DNA from 3 places in the Lysobacter korlensis genome. Region 2 is predicted to be linked to each of the others. Evidence: riboswitches for the same ligand, from Rfam matches in the RefSeq annotation. Region 2 holds a riboswitch; each other region holds the start of a gene.
What was found. A riboswitch is a leader RNA that binds a small molecule or an ion and turns the genes downstream of it on or off. The one in region 2 is predicted to bind cyclic di-GMP.
Positions count from the first base shown of each region.

Region 1 (4,267 bases), on a different contig from region 2:
CGAGCGTCCTGATCGTGGCCGCGCTGCTCGTGATCAAGACGCTGAGGCCGGGATCCGCCATTCCGATACCGGCGCTGATCCGGCTGCTCGTGCTGCCCTTCGTCGCGGTGCACGCGCTGGTCCTGCTTCCGGCAGCGTTGGAGCTCGAGCTGGCGCCGGTCGTCGCGGCGGTCGGGGCGGTTCTCGCGCTCCTGGTCTTCCGCCGTCCGGTCGCCGCCGACCGGTGGGCGCAGAGCGGGAACGTGCTTGGCGCGACCACCGCGGCGGTGTTCACGCTGACGGTGTTCGCGTTCTCCCTGGCGGATCCCGAATTCGTGTCGCAGACCGATCCGGTCGCCATCCTCTGGCTCGTGGTCCCCCTCGCGGCCGCGCTCTGCCTTTCTCGCCGCGCGCCGTCGCGCGACGCGGAGGGAGGGGGCGGCGCTGGAACGGCGGTGATCGCGGAACCGGGTTCGGCGCGCCGTCCTGGAAGCGTGCCGAGTGGGCGTTGAACCTGACGCTGTCCGACGACCGGGAGCGGCGCATCGTCGGCTTCGAAACACTCCAGTTCCTCGCCGAGAGTGAGTGGGCCGGCGAGCATGAAGCGGATCTCGTCGCCGCTGCGCGAGCGTCGCCAGGGCACCCCCGTACGCTAGAAGCGTGACCTACCTGACCGATCAGCGCGATCGCCCCGTGAGCGCGTTCGTTGCCGTCGTCGTGGCGCTTCTCACCGCGGGCTACATGCTGCCTTGGGCGGTCGCCGCACTGCGCGGGAAGTCGAACCACTGGACGATCTTCTGGATCAACCTGCTGGGCGGCTGGACGGTGATCCTGTGGATCGTCGCCCTCGTCATGGCGTTCAGCGCGCACAAGAGCCGCTTGTAGCCGGTGGGTCGCCGCCGGCACTCCTCGCGACAAACTCCGGGCCGGGCATCCTCCGGTGGGCCCTGAGGGACTCGAACCCCCGACATCCACGGTGTAAGCGTGGCGCTCTAACCAACTGAGCTAAGAGCCCGGACCTTCATCGTACCGACGGCTCCGCGCGCTATCGTGCCGCTGGAGGCGACATGGCAGACATCCCGGATCCGCACGACTTGCGCCGCTTCGTCGAGGCGCAAGACCAGGGCGGCGTGTACGAGAACGCGGTTCAGGAGCTTCGTCGCGGTCGCAAGCAGAGTCACTGGATGTGGTTCGTGTTCCCGCAGCTGCGCGGCCTCGGATCCAGCTCGATGGCTGTGCGGTACGGAATCGCGTCGCTCGACGAGGCGCGCGCATATCTGGCGCATCCAGTGCTCGGGCCGCGGTTGCTCGAGTGCGCCGAGATCGTGGCGAGCTCGGATGGCGGGAGCGCCGACGCGATCTTCGGACCCGTCGACGCGGTGAAGCTCCGGTCGTCGATGACGCTGTTCGCGGAGGCGGGCACCGACGCGGAGACCTTCCAGCGGGTGCTCGACCGGTTCTTCGACGGTTCGGGCGACCGGTGACCCTGGAACGGCTGTGACGACCGCGCCTAGGGCACCATGGGGAGCACGAGCCCGAGCGCGCCGATGCCGGTGATCACGACACCGTTCACGACGACCAGCACCCGTGTCGACGCGGTGAGGTCGTCCCACCAGCGGCGGATCGCGCCGAGCTGGGGCGACGCCGGCTGAGGGGCCGTCACGAGCCGGTGGCGGGCGATGAGGTCCCGGGCCATCTCCTTCGCCCGGAGGGCCGCCTTGGCGTCACCCTCCACGGCGTTGATGATCGAGCCCTTCATCAGGATGTGCCACGAGAGTGCCAGCTCGTCCGGGTCGCGGAGCCCCGCCTCCGTCGCCAGCGTGCCGACGATACGGCGGATGTGCACGAGGTACTCGGCGCTCGCCCGGCCGAGCGGGTGCTCGCGGCCCATCTCGAGCAGCACGTTGATGAATGTGCACGCCTCGTAGTCGTCGCGCCGGAACCATTCGTCGAACACATCGAAGATCGCGAGCAGGCGCTCCTCCGGCGTCGTGCCGCGCGCGCGGGCTCCGGCCTCGACGACACCGAATGTCCACTCGCGCTCCCGGCGCTCGAGGCACTCGGCCGCGAGGTCATCGCGGGTGGGGAACTCGCGCTCGAAGTCGGCATGCGAGACACGTGCCACGCGCTCGATCTCGCCGACGCTCACATCCCGGATGCCGCGGTTGACGAACAGCGGGTACGCAGAGGAGACGATTCGTTCGCGTACGTCGGTCAAGGAACTTGCTCTCACTTCGGTAGCCCGGCGAACCGCGTGGGTCCCGTGGCGTTGCGTCCCCGGCTCGCACCGGGTTTGCCGTTGTCGGTTGGTCGGCTCCAGCGGCCGGTCAGCGGGTCCGAACCGCAGGGCTCCGGGAGCAGAAGGCACACGCTACGCCGGGTCAGCGAACACGGCAACCGCACCGGCGTGTCCCCCAGCCGGCACCCAGGCGGTTACCGAAGACCGTCCAGCGCGGCCCGGTAGCGGCTCAGCGGCCGGCCTTCGCCGGGCGGGAATACGAAGCTGTCGCGGACGATCCCGGAGCCGTCGATCAGGAAGGTTCCGCGGGCCGCGTACCCGCGGTCCTCGAGGAACACGCCGTACCGGCGCGCGACAGCGCCGTGCGGCCAGAAGTCCGCGAGCAAGCGGACCCCGAAGCGCTCCTGCTCGCCCCAGGCGCGAAGCGAGGCCTTCGAGTCGACGGATATCCCGACGAGCTCCACTCCGGCCACCGCGAAGAGGCCGAGGTTGTCTCGCAGCTCGCGGAGCTCGGTGGTGCAGGCCCCGGAGAAGGCGAGCGGGAAGAAGACGAGCGCCACGGCCCGGCCGCGATACCCGGAAAGCTGGATCGTCTCGCCGTACTGGCTGGACAAGTCGAAGTCGGGCGCCCGGGTGCCGATCGGCGGGTGCATGCTGAGCTCCTCCTGCATCCCCGCCGGTCCTGGCGGGGCGAAGCGCCATCCTATGCAGGCGCCCGTCCGGGTGCTCAAGGGACGTCCTGCGCCGATGACTAGACTCGGATGCGCGAAAGATCGGCGGTGCATCGCGACCCGACCACCCCGAGATTCCTCGAGATCGAACCAACCAGGAAGAGGTCGACGGTGACGGTGAACGATCAGGACCCCTACTCGGTGACCAAGGCCGACCCGGACCCTGAAGAGACTGCCGAGTGGCAGGAATCGCTCGATGCGCTGGTGGAGGCTCAGGGCAGGGGTCGCGCTCGCGAGATCATGCTGAGCCTGCTGAAGCGCTCGAAGGAGCTCCAGCTCGGCGTGCCGATGGTGCCCACGACGGACTACATCAACACCATCGCGCCGGAGAACGAGCCGCAGTTCCCGGGCAACGAGGAGATCGAGCGCCGCTACCGCGCCTGGATCCGCTGGAACGCCGCCATCACGGTGCACCGGGCGCAGCGCCCCGGCATCGCGGTGGGCGGTCACATCTCCACCTACGCCTCGTCCGCCGCACTCTATGAGGTGGGCCACAACTGGTTCTTCCGCGGCCAGGACTCCCCCACCGGCGGCGACCAGATCTTCTACCAGGGCCACGCCTCCCCCGGCATGTACGCCCGCGCGTTCCTCGAGGGGCGCATCGGCACCGACAAGCTCGACGGCTTCCGGCAGGAGCACTCGCACGACGGCGGAGGCCTCAGCTCCTACCCGCACCCGCGGCTCATGCCGGACTTCTGGCAGTTCCCGACGGTGTCGATGGGGCTCGGTCCCATCAATGCCATCTACCAGGCGCAGTCCAACAAGTACCTCACCAACCGGGGCATCAAGGATGTCTCCGAATCGCAGGTCTGGGCGTTCCTCGGCGACGGCGAGATGGATGAGGTCGAGAGCCGCGGCGCGCTGCAGCTGGCCGCGAACGACGGTCTCGACAACCTCAACTTCGTCATCAACTGCAACCTGCAGCGCCTCGACGGCCCCGTCCGCGGCAACGGGAAGATCATCCAGGAGCTGGAGAGCTTCTTCCGCGGCGCGGGCTGGAACGTCATCAAGGTCGTCTGGGGCCGGGAATGGGACGACCTGCTCGCCCGCGACACCGAGGGCGCCCTCGTGAACCTGATGAACGCCACCCCGGATGGCGACTACCAGACCTACAAGGCCGAATCCGGAGCCTTCGTGCGGGACAACTTCTTCGCCAGGGACCCGCGTGCGCTCGAGCTCGTGAAGGACTACTCCGACGAGCAGATCTGGAACCTCAAGCGCGGCGGCCACGACTACCGCAAGGTGTACGCGGCGTTCAAGGCGGCCACCGAGCACACGGGCCAGCCGACGGTGATCCTGGCGAAGACGGTCAAGGGCT
Region 1 covers NZ_JBHLTG010000002.1:150,856-155,122, forward strand. The annotation lists gene ACFFGH_RS09860 (hypothetical protein) at 1-491, shown strand, start outside; gene ACFFGH_RS09865 (hypothetical protein) at 488-643, shown strand; gene ACFFGH_RS09870 (superinfection immunity protein) at 640-864, shown strand; tRNA gene ACFFGH_RS09875 (tRNA-Val) at 921-994, opposite strand; gene ACFFGH_RS09880 (DUF1810 domain-containing protein) at 1,047-1,463, shown strand; gene ACFFGH_RS09885 (TetR/AcrR family transcriptional regulator) at 1,490-2,197, opposite strand; cyclic di-GMP riboswitch class I at 2,213-2,287, opposite strand; gene ACFFGH_RS09890 (peroxiredoxin) at 2,413-2,871, opposite strand; gene aceE (pyruvate dehydrogenase (acetyl-transferring), homodimeric type) at 3,067-4,267, shown strand, end outside.
Region 1: another riboswitch for cyclic di-GMP. It lies ahead of ACFFGH_RS09885 (TetR/AcrR family transcriptional regulator); the one in region 2 lies ahead of ACFFGH_RS33055 (DUF7882 family protein).

Region 2 (4,267 bases):
CCTGACGCTCATAGAAGTGCAGGGCCGAGACGGACACGCCGCTGCGCGCCGCGACCTCGCCGACGGTCAGGGTCTTCGTCGTGTCCACGAACGGCTGGGCCATGCTCGTCCTCCTTTGCGGAACACGGTAGCCCCGAACCGGTGCGGAGAGAACCGCTCAGCGCGGGTCCGCCGCGCCCGGCTGATCGCTCAGGCTCTCGACGTACGCGCGGGTCACGGCCATGTCCTCGTCCCCGAATCCGCGTGCCGTGAGATCGCGGAACGCCTCGAGCAGGCACGCGAGCTGGCGTGCCTCCACACCGGTGCGGGTCGCCTCCTCCGTGGCGAAGGAGAGGTCCTTGACCAGGTATCTGGCCGCACCCGTGGGGCGATAGTCGCGGGCGACGATGCGGGATCCCCGCGTCTCGAGCACCCGGCTGCCGGCGTACCCCCCTCCGAGCGCGGTGAAGAGGGCCTGCACGTCGAGGCCGCTGCGGTCTGCGAGCACCGCCGCCTCGCCGAGTGCGTGCACCGTCGCCGAGACGATGAGCTGGTTGCAGAACTTGGCGACCTCGCCGGAGCCGAGCGGACCGAGGTGGTGCACTCGTCCGAAGGTCTCCAGCACCGGGCGCGCCCGCTCAACGGCGTCGGCCGGACCGCCGACGAAGAGGGAGAGGTTGCCCGCGATGGCACCCTCCTCGCCGCCGCTCACGGGGCTGTCGATCACGCGCAGCATCCCGTCGGTGAGCCGCGACACCCGCTCATCCAGCTCACGGACCCCAGTGGCGGATGACGTGGAGGAGAGGACCATCAGGGTCGGGCGGGAGATGCCGGCCAGGATTCCGGTGTCGCCGGGAAGCATCTGTTCGAGATCGGGCAGGTCGGGAAGCATGACGACGAGCACGTCGGACGCCTCGGCGAGCGTGCGCGGCGTGCCGGCCCACGTCGCGCCCCGCTCGAGGAGCGCTGCCACACGGTCGGGGGTGCGGTGGGTGACGTGGACGTCGAAGCCGGCCCGCAGTGCGTTGGCAGCCATCGGCGTGCCCATGATCCCGAGCCCGACGAATCCGACGGCGAGATCAGGGTTCCGCCGGGTCTGTCGCGCCATACCGTGCACCTTAGCGAACCACTACGTTCCCGGCGCACCCTGACATGGACGCCCCGGGAGGCGGTACAGTGCCTAGGCACACACCTCTGATTCGGCAAAACCGGTGCGAGCCGGTGACGCAAAGCCACGGGGCCCCCAGGGTCAGCCGGGTTGCCGGGAGCCTCGCAGGCAACCGCCGCACCTCTCCTGGAGCCCGAATTGCACGAGCCGAATCATTCCGCCCCCGAGACCGAGCGGCGCCCCCGCAAGTGCCCGAGCTGCGGAACACGTCTGGAACAGACCGGGGCCGGCGGCGACGAGCTCCTGGAGTGCTCGAACTGCGGTCTGGTGATGTTCGAGCAGCGGAGGGCCGAGTAGGCCGGCCGCGAGCCCTTCTCGGATGTGCTTGAATTCGTGCCGAAGGGGCAAACCCTGTGCGAACAGGGGACGCAAAGCCACGGGACCCACGCGGTTCGCCGGGTTGCCGATTTCCCGTTTCGCTATCGTCACCCGGAGTTCGGCTTGGGACTGTTCAGCTACGGCGTCGCGCCGGTCATCACCATCGAAGATCGTCTGCTCAAGCACCTTCAGGCAGTGATCGTCGCGAAGCTGCGTCGCCGGGAGAATTTCGCCTTCAACTGGGATCAGGAGCCAGGAGTGGGCACGGACGTGACGCACGAGAACGGCTCCCACGGTTCGGTCTGGATCTCCGAGAGCTCCTCGCTGTACTTCCAGTACGACGGCTCGCCGTCGATGGCCCTCAACCGGGCCTGGCTCGAGGACCTCATGCAGGCGGCCAATACGAGCACCGGGCTGCGGGCGGTTCCCGAGCCGGCCGCCCGCGGCGTCTGAGCCGGCGGAGTCCGGAGCCAGGGGCGCTCGCCCTTCCGGACGACCTCGATGACGTCGTGGCTATTCCCGCCCCGTGGCCCGACCGGCACACTGGAGCGGTGAGCAATGGCCGTCTGATGCTGCTGGACACCGCCGCGCTGTACTTCCGCGCCTTCTTCGGGTACCCCGACACGCTGAAGGCGCCGGACGGCACCCCCGTCAACGCGGCGCGGGGGCTGCTGGACATGATCGCGCGGCTCGTCACCGACTACGGACCGACGGACCTCGTCGCGTGCTGGGACGACGACTGGCGCCCGCAGTGGCGGGTCGACCTCATCCCGAGCTACAAGACGCATCGGGTCGCCGAGGTGATCGAGGCCGGCCCGGATGTCGAGGTGGTGCCGGATCCGCTCAGCATCCAGGTGCCGATCATCGTCGCGACGCTCACCGCGCTCGGGATCCCGATCGTCGGCAAGGCCGAGTACGAGGCGGACGACATCATCGGCACGCTCGCCGCGACCGCGGACGGGCCGGTCGACGTCGTCACCGGCGACCGGGACCTGTTCCAGGTGATCGATGACGAGCGGGACGTCCGGGTGATCTACACCGCCGGCGGGATGAGCAGACTGCAGATCGTGACGGACGGGGTGCTGCGCGAGAAGTACGGCGTCCGCGCAGCGCAGTACGCCGACTTCGCCGCCCTCCGCGGCGACACGTCGGACGGCCTGCCCGGGGTGCCGGGCGTGGGTGAGAAGACCGCAGCCTCACTGCTGGCACAGTTCGGCGACCTCGAGGGCATCGTCGCGGCCGCCGCGGAAGGTGCGCGCTCGCCGCTGTCGGTGAGTGCGAAGTCGAAGATCCGCGCCGCCGCGGAGTATCTCGCCGTCGCGCCCACCGTGGTGCGCGTCGCGTGCGACCTCGACCTCCCCGTCGTCGATTCCCGGATCGGCATCCCGGAGGGCGGCCGCGATGAGATCGAGCAGCTGCGGTCACGGTGGGGGCTGGGGGAGTCCGTGTCACGGGTCGTCGCAGCGCTCGAGGCCGCGACCGTGGCCCGCTGAGATCCGGAGCACCCGGACTCATGGGCAAGCTGATCTACACCGGACTCATCTCGCTCGATGGCTGCCTCGTGGACCCCGAGGGGAACTTCGACTGGGCGGCCCCGGACCCCGAGGTGCACGCCGCGGTCAACGAGCAGGAGCGTCCCGTCGGCACGTACCTCTACGGGCGGCGGATGTACGAGGTGATGCGGTATTGGGAGACCGAGCCGGGCGCCGCCGACGCGTCGCCGGCCGAGCTCGAGTACGCCGACCTGTGGCGGAAGGCCGACAAGGTCGTCTTCTCCAGCACGCTCGACCAGGTGACCACGGCACGGACGCGGGTCGAGCGTCGGTTCGACGTCGACCACGTGCGCGAGCTCAAGCGGTCGTCGGAGCCGGATCTCTCGATCGGCGGGGCCGGGCTCGCGGCATCCGCGCTGCGCTGCGGGCTGGTCGACGAACTCGCCATGTACGTGAGCCCCGTCGTGGTCGGCGGCGGAACCAGGTTCCTTCCGGATGGTGTGCGGCTCGACCTGGAGCTTCTGCAGGAGCGTCGGTTCACGGGCGGGGTGGTGCTCCTGCGCTACGCCGTCCAGCCGCCGCGGTCTGCATAGCGGCGATCACTCGGCGCCGCCCGTTCCTCTCCTCGGTTATATCAACTAAGTTGACTTGCGCGCGCGCCGCCCGGCGACGCGCACGGAGATCAGCATCGAAGGAGACGAAATGGCAACGGAGCCGAAGCCGCTCACCGCACACAGCACGATCGGGACATGGCTCGACCACCCGCAGGGCGGCCCGTTGATCCGCGGCCTGCTCGCGCAGAGCGGGTTCGACGAGAACGTGCTCGGGCCGGTGAAGGGCCTGCCGCTGCAGCAGCTGGTGACGATGAGCCAGGGGCAGCTGCCCCAGTCGGTCGTCGACGACCTGGTGCTGCAGGCCAACGGGGGAGTGGCGCCCACCGAGGATGCCGGCGCGAGCGGCGAGTGGCAGGAGCGGGTCACCCCCGGCCGCTTCGAGGGCCGGACGGTCATCGTGACCGGCGCGGCTTCGGGCATCGGCCGGGCGACCGCATCCCGCATCGCCCGAGAGGGCGGCCGCGTGATCGCGGTCGACATCTCGAAGGAGCGCCTCGACGAGTTCGCCGCCGCGGGGGACGGGGATGTGGTGGCGGTGGCCGGGGACATCACAAAGCAGGAGGACATCGACCGGATCGTCGCCGAGGCCGGCTCGCAGATCGACGCCCTCGCCAACGTGGCCGGCATCAACGACGACTTCTCGCCGGCGCACGAGACATCGGACGCGATCTGGGACCGGGTCATCGCCATCAACC
Region 2 covers NZ_JBHLTG010000016.1:83,707-87,973, forward strand. The annotation lists gene soxR (redox-sensitive transcriptional activator SoxR) at 1-103, opposite strand, end outside; gene ACFFGH_RS33050 (NAD(P)-dependent oxidoreductase) at 158-1,087, opposite strand; cyclic di-GMP riboswitch class I at 1,171-1,245, shown strand; cyclic di-GMP riboswitch class I at 1,481-1,555, shown strand; gene ACFFGH_RS33055 (DUF7882 family protein) at 1,589-1,918, shown strand; gene ACFFGH_RS33060 (5'-3' exonuclease) at 2,017-2,958, shown strand; gene ACFFGH_RS33065 (dihydrofolate reductase family protein) at 2,979-3,551, shown strand; gene ACFFGH_RS33070 (SDR family NAD(P)-dependent oxidoreductase) at 3,661-4,267, shown strand, end outside.

Region 3 (4,267 bases), on a different contig from region 2:
CAGACCCACCGAGCGTCCTCGTCGTGGGGGAGGCGCTCGTCGACATCGTCCGCGCGCCGGACGGCGACCGGGAGTTCCCCGGCGGGAGCCCGCTCAACGTGGCATTCGGACTTGCGCGGCTCGGCATCGCCACGACACTGCAGACCCGGATCGGCCGCGACGCACATGGCGAGCGAGTCCGTGGACACCTCGGCTCGGCCGGCGTCGCGTTGTGGCCGGGATCGGAGGACGCGCCCCGAACGTCGACGGCGGTCGCCCGCATCGGGGCGGACGGCACGGCGAGCTACGAGTTCGACATCCGCTGGGACGTCGAGCCGATCGCGGTCCCGCCGGTGTTCAGCGCAGTGCATGCCGGCTCGATCGCCGCGTTCCTCGAGCCTGGCGCGACAGCTGTGCGCCGCACGCTCGCCGGCGCGGCCGGTTCGGCCCTCGTCACCTTCGACCCGAACATCCGGCCGGCTCTCGTCGGTGCCCGCCAGTCGGCTCTCGCCGCCTTCGAGGAGACGGTGGGACTCGCCGGCGTGGTGAAGCTCAGCGACGAGGACGCCGAATGGCTCTATCCCGGTTCGGACGTCGACGACGTGCTCGCGCGCGTGCTCGACCTGGGGGCGGACCTCGCCGTGTGCACGCTCGGAGCGGCCGGGGCGCGGCTGCGGACGCGGGCGCACGCGGTGAACGTGCCGGCGGTCCGGGTTCCCGTCGCCGACACGATCGGCGCCGGCGACTCGTTCATGTCGTGCCTGCTCGCCGAGCTGCTGCAGCGGGATGATCCGCCTCGCGAACTCGACTCCGCGGCGCTGAGCGCGGTGGGGGCGATGGCCGTGCGAGCGGCGGCGATCACGGTCGGCCGTCCGGGTGCGCAGCCGCCGACCGCTGCCGAGCTCGGGGAGCTGCTCTAGGCGTCAAGCCTTCCGCGGCGCGGTCGCCAGTGCTCAGACGGCGGGCGTGGGACAGTACACCCTGGTGGCGTGCGATTGATCGGCGGTCCGCTCGACGTGGTGATCCACCATCGGCTGCCCGCACATGGGGCACGGCGGGTTCGCCGGGGGCGTGTACGGCCGTTCGGGTCGTCCGGCGCCCAGCTGTGCCGGGCCGAACACCGGGAACAGGGCCCGGTTCAGCCGCATCGACCACGGGTCCCGCTTGCGCTTCGCCACACCGCTCCAACCGTTAGTGCACTAAGAATCAGTGTAGCGGTTAATATGGAGGCATGCCGGACGTCGCCAAGGCCGAAGACCTGCTCGCACTCGAGCGGCAGGTGTGCTTCGCGCTCGCGGCCACCAGTCGCAGTGTGATCGGGCTGTACCGGCCGATTCTCGAGCCCCTCGGGCTCACGCATCCCCAGTACCTCGTGATGCTGGCGCTCTGGGAGCAGAGCCCCAGAACGGTGCGGAGTCTGGCGGAGTCGCTGTATCTGGAGCCGGCGACTCTGACTCCGCTCCTGCGGCGCTTGGAGGGCAGCGGCTACATCACGCGAGCGCGGAATGCGGCGAACGAGCGGGAACTCAAGGTCGAGTTGACGGCGGCCGGCGGCGCGCTGCGTGAGCGCGCCGAGCAGGTCCCCGTCGCAGTCGTCGAGAAGCTGGGCATCCCGGTCGAGGCGCTCGAGGAGCTGCGAGACCGCCTGAACGAGACGCTGGCGGCCACCCGCCGCGCCTCCGCGAGTGCATAGCAGGCGCACCGGTCTTGCCGGAGGGCGGGAATCGGTCGCGTCCGCATGCACGTTTTCCTCAATCTGGCAAGTGCTTGAGCGCTGGCTGAGGACACCGTGGGCACCCGCTGAAATACCGTCACGCGCCGACACGCCGGGGTTATCGTCGGAACAGTCAACGAAACGGCAAACCCGGTGTGAACCGGCGACGCAAAGCCACGGGACCCAGTCGGGTCAGCCGGGCTACCGAAGGGCGAGACCCTTGTTCGCTTTCGTTCAACAGGAGAAGTTCTGGCATCGCCGTACGGCGTCGCAACTCCAATACGGACAACTGATCTGACCAACGCGTGATCGGGCACCCTGCCTCGCATGGATGCGGATCGATCCACCCCGACCGGCACATCCGGTCACCACAGCCTTGCCCGGCGGCAACACCTGGGTGCCGCCGCGCATCTGAAAGGACACAGCAATGAGTACTGCAGATTCGAACGACCGCCCCTCGGGCGGCGCCGTGCCCGTCGACCCGGACGACACGCTCCGCAACCGAGTGGTCGACCGGGAGAAGGAGGAGTTCGGCGGCATCAAGTGGGGCTCCGCGTTCTTCGGCTGGCTCACCGCCACCGGGATGGCAGTGCTGCTGACGGCGCTGCTCGCAGCAGCCGGCGCCGTCGTCGGCCTCACCACAGGCACCGACCCGCAGGAGGCGACCGACGCGGCCGCACAGAACCTGGACGCGGCAAGCATCGTCTCCGCGATCGTGCTGCTCGTGGTCCTCTTCGTCGCCTACTACTGCGGGGGCTACGTCGCCGGACGCATGGCGCGATTCAACGGAGCCAAGCAGGGCCTCGCTGTCTGGCTGTGGGCCCTGATCTTCGCCATCGTGCTGGCCATCCTGGGCGCCGTGCTCGGCAGCCAGTTCAACGTGCTCTCGGGCCTCAACGCGTTCCCGCGGATCCCCGTCAACGAGGGCACCCTCACCGTCGTCGGCATCATCACCGCGATCGTGCTGGCGCTCGTGCCGCTCATCGGAGCGGTCCTCGGCGGCAAGGCCGGAATGCACTACCACCGCAAGGTCGATCGCGCCGGTCTCGGCCGCTGACCTGCGGAGCACACCACCAACCACACAAAAACCCACCGCGGACGAAGTCCGCATCCCCCCCGCACGACGGGGGCAACAGGGAAAGAAGGGAAACACAATGATCAGCAGTGACAACATCGCATCGCTCATCGGCGCCGACGTCCTCGACAAGGACGGCGACAAGATCGGTTCCGTCGGCCAGGTGTACCTCGACGACAACGACGGCCACCCGAGCTGGGCCAGCGTCAAGACGGGCCTCTTCGGCACGAAGGAATCCTTCGTCCCGCTCGAGGACGCGACCTGGGCAGGCGACGAGCTCCGGGTGAACTACGACAAGGACCGCGTGAAGGACGCGCCCCGCGTCGACGCCGACCAGCACCTCGAGCCCTCTGACGAGGACGAGCTGTACCGGTACTACGGCATGACCGCGGGCTCCTACGGCACTGACACCGGTTTCACCCAGGACACCACCGGCACCGACTACACCACGACGGACACCGACCGCGCCTACACCGACACGGACCGGGACCGTCGGGACACGGTCGGACACGACACATCCGGCCCCACCACCGACGACGCCATGACCCGGTCGGAGGAGCAGCTGCACGTCGGCACGGAACGCGTCCAGACCGGCAAGGCCCGGTTGCGCAAGTACGTCGTGACCGAGAACCAGTCGGTAACCGTCCCCGTGCAGCGTGAGGAAGTGCGGATCGAGCGCGAGCCCATCACCGACGCCAACATCGGCGACGCCATGGACGGACCCGCGATCAGCGAGGAGGAGCACGAGGTGGTCCTCTCCGAGGAGCGCCCCGTCATCCAGAAGGAGGCCGTCCCGGTCGAGCGCGTCCGCCTCGACAAGGACGTCGTCACCGAGCAGCAGACCGTGAACGAAGAGGTCCGCAAGGAGGAGATCACCTTCGACGGTGACGACCGCAACAGCGGGCGCTCCAACCTGTAACACCCGCGCCACCCGCGCACCGCGCCGCCGCCGCATCCCGATGCGGCGGCGGCGTTTCCTACCCCGCCCCAAGAAAGAGAGGTTCCCATGAACGATTTCATGGTCGTCCTGCAAGACGGACTCGCGTCGGTGATCGACTTCATCCCGAAGTTCCTGCTGTTCCTCGTCATCCTCATCGTCGGCCTCATCGTGGCGAAGGTGCTCTCGAAGGCCCTCGACAAGCTGCTCGAGCGCGTCGGCTTCGACCGCGCCGTGGAGCGCGGCGGCGTCAAGAAGGCCCTCGAGAAGTCGAAGTTCGACGCCTCCGACATCGTGGCCAAGCTGCTGTACTACACGCTGGTGCTCTTCGTGCTCCAGTTCGCGTTCGGTGTCTTCGGGCCGAACCCCGTCAGCGACCTGCTCGAAGGCATCATCGCCTTCATCCCGCGCATCATCGTCGCCATCATCATCGTGATCCTTGCTTCGGCCATCGCAGCCGGCGCCAAGACGCTGATCCAGGGTGCGCTCGGCGGGCTCTCCTACGGCAAGATCCTCGGCAACATCGCCGCGGTCTTCATCCTGTTCCTCGGCATCACGGCTG
Region 3 covers NZ_JBHLTG010000005.1:515,462-519,728, forward strand. The annotation lists gene ACFFGH_RS21930 (carbohydrate kinase family protein) at 1-899, shown strand, start outside; gene ACFFGH_RS21935 (MarR family winged helix-turn-helix transcriptional regulator) at 1,211-1,672, shown strand; cyclic di-GMP riboswitch class I at 1,827-1,902, shown strand; gene ACFFGH_RS21940 (hypothetical protein) at 2,121-2,750, shown strand; gene ACFFGH_RS21945 (DUF2382 domain-containing protein) at 2,848-3,687, shown strand; gene ACFFGH_RS21950 (mechanosensitive ion channel family protein) at 3,775-4,267, shown strand, end outside.
Region 3: another riboswitch for cyclic di-GMP. It lies ahead of ACFFGH_RS21940 (hypothetical protein); the one in region 2 lies ahead of ACFFGH_RS33055 (DUF7882 family protein).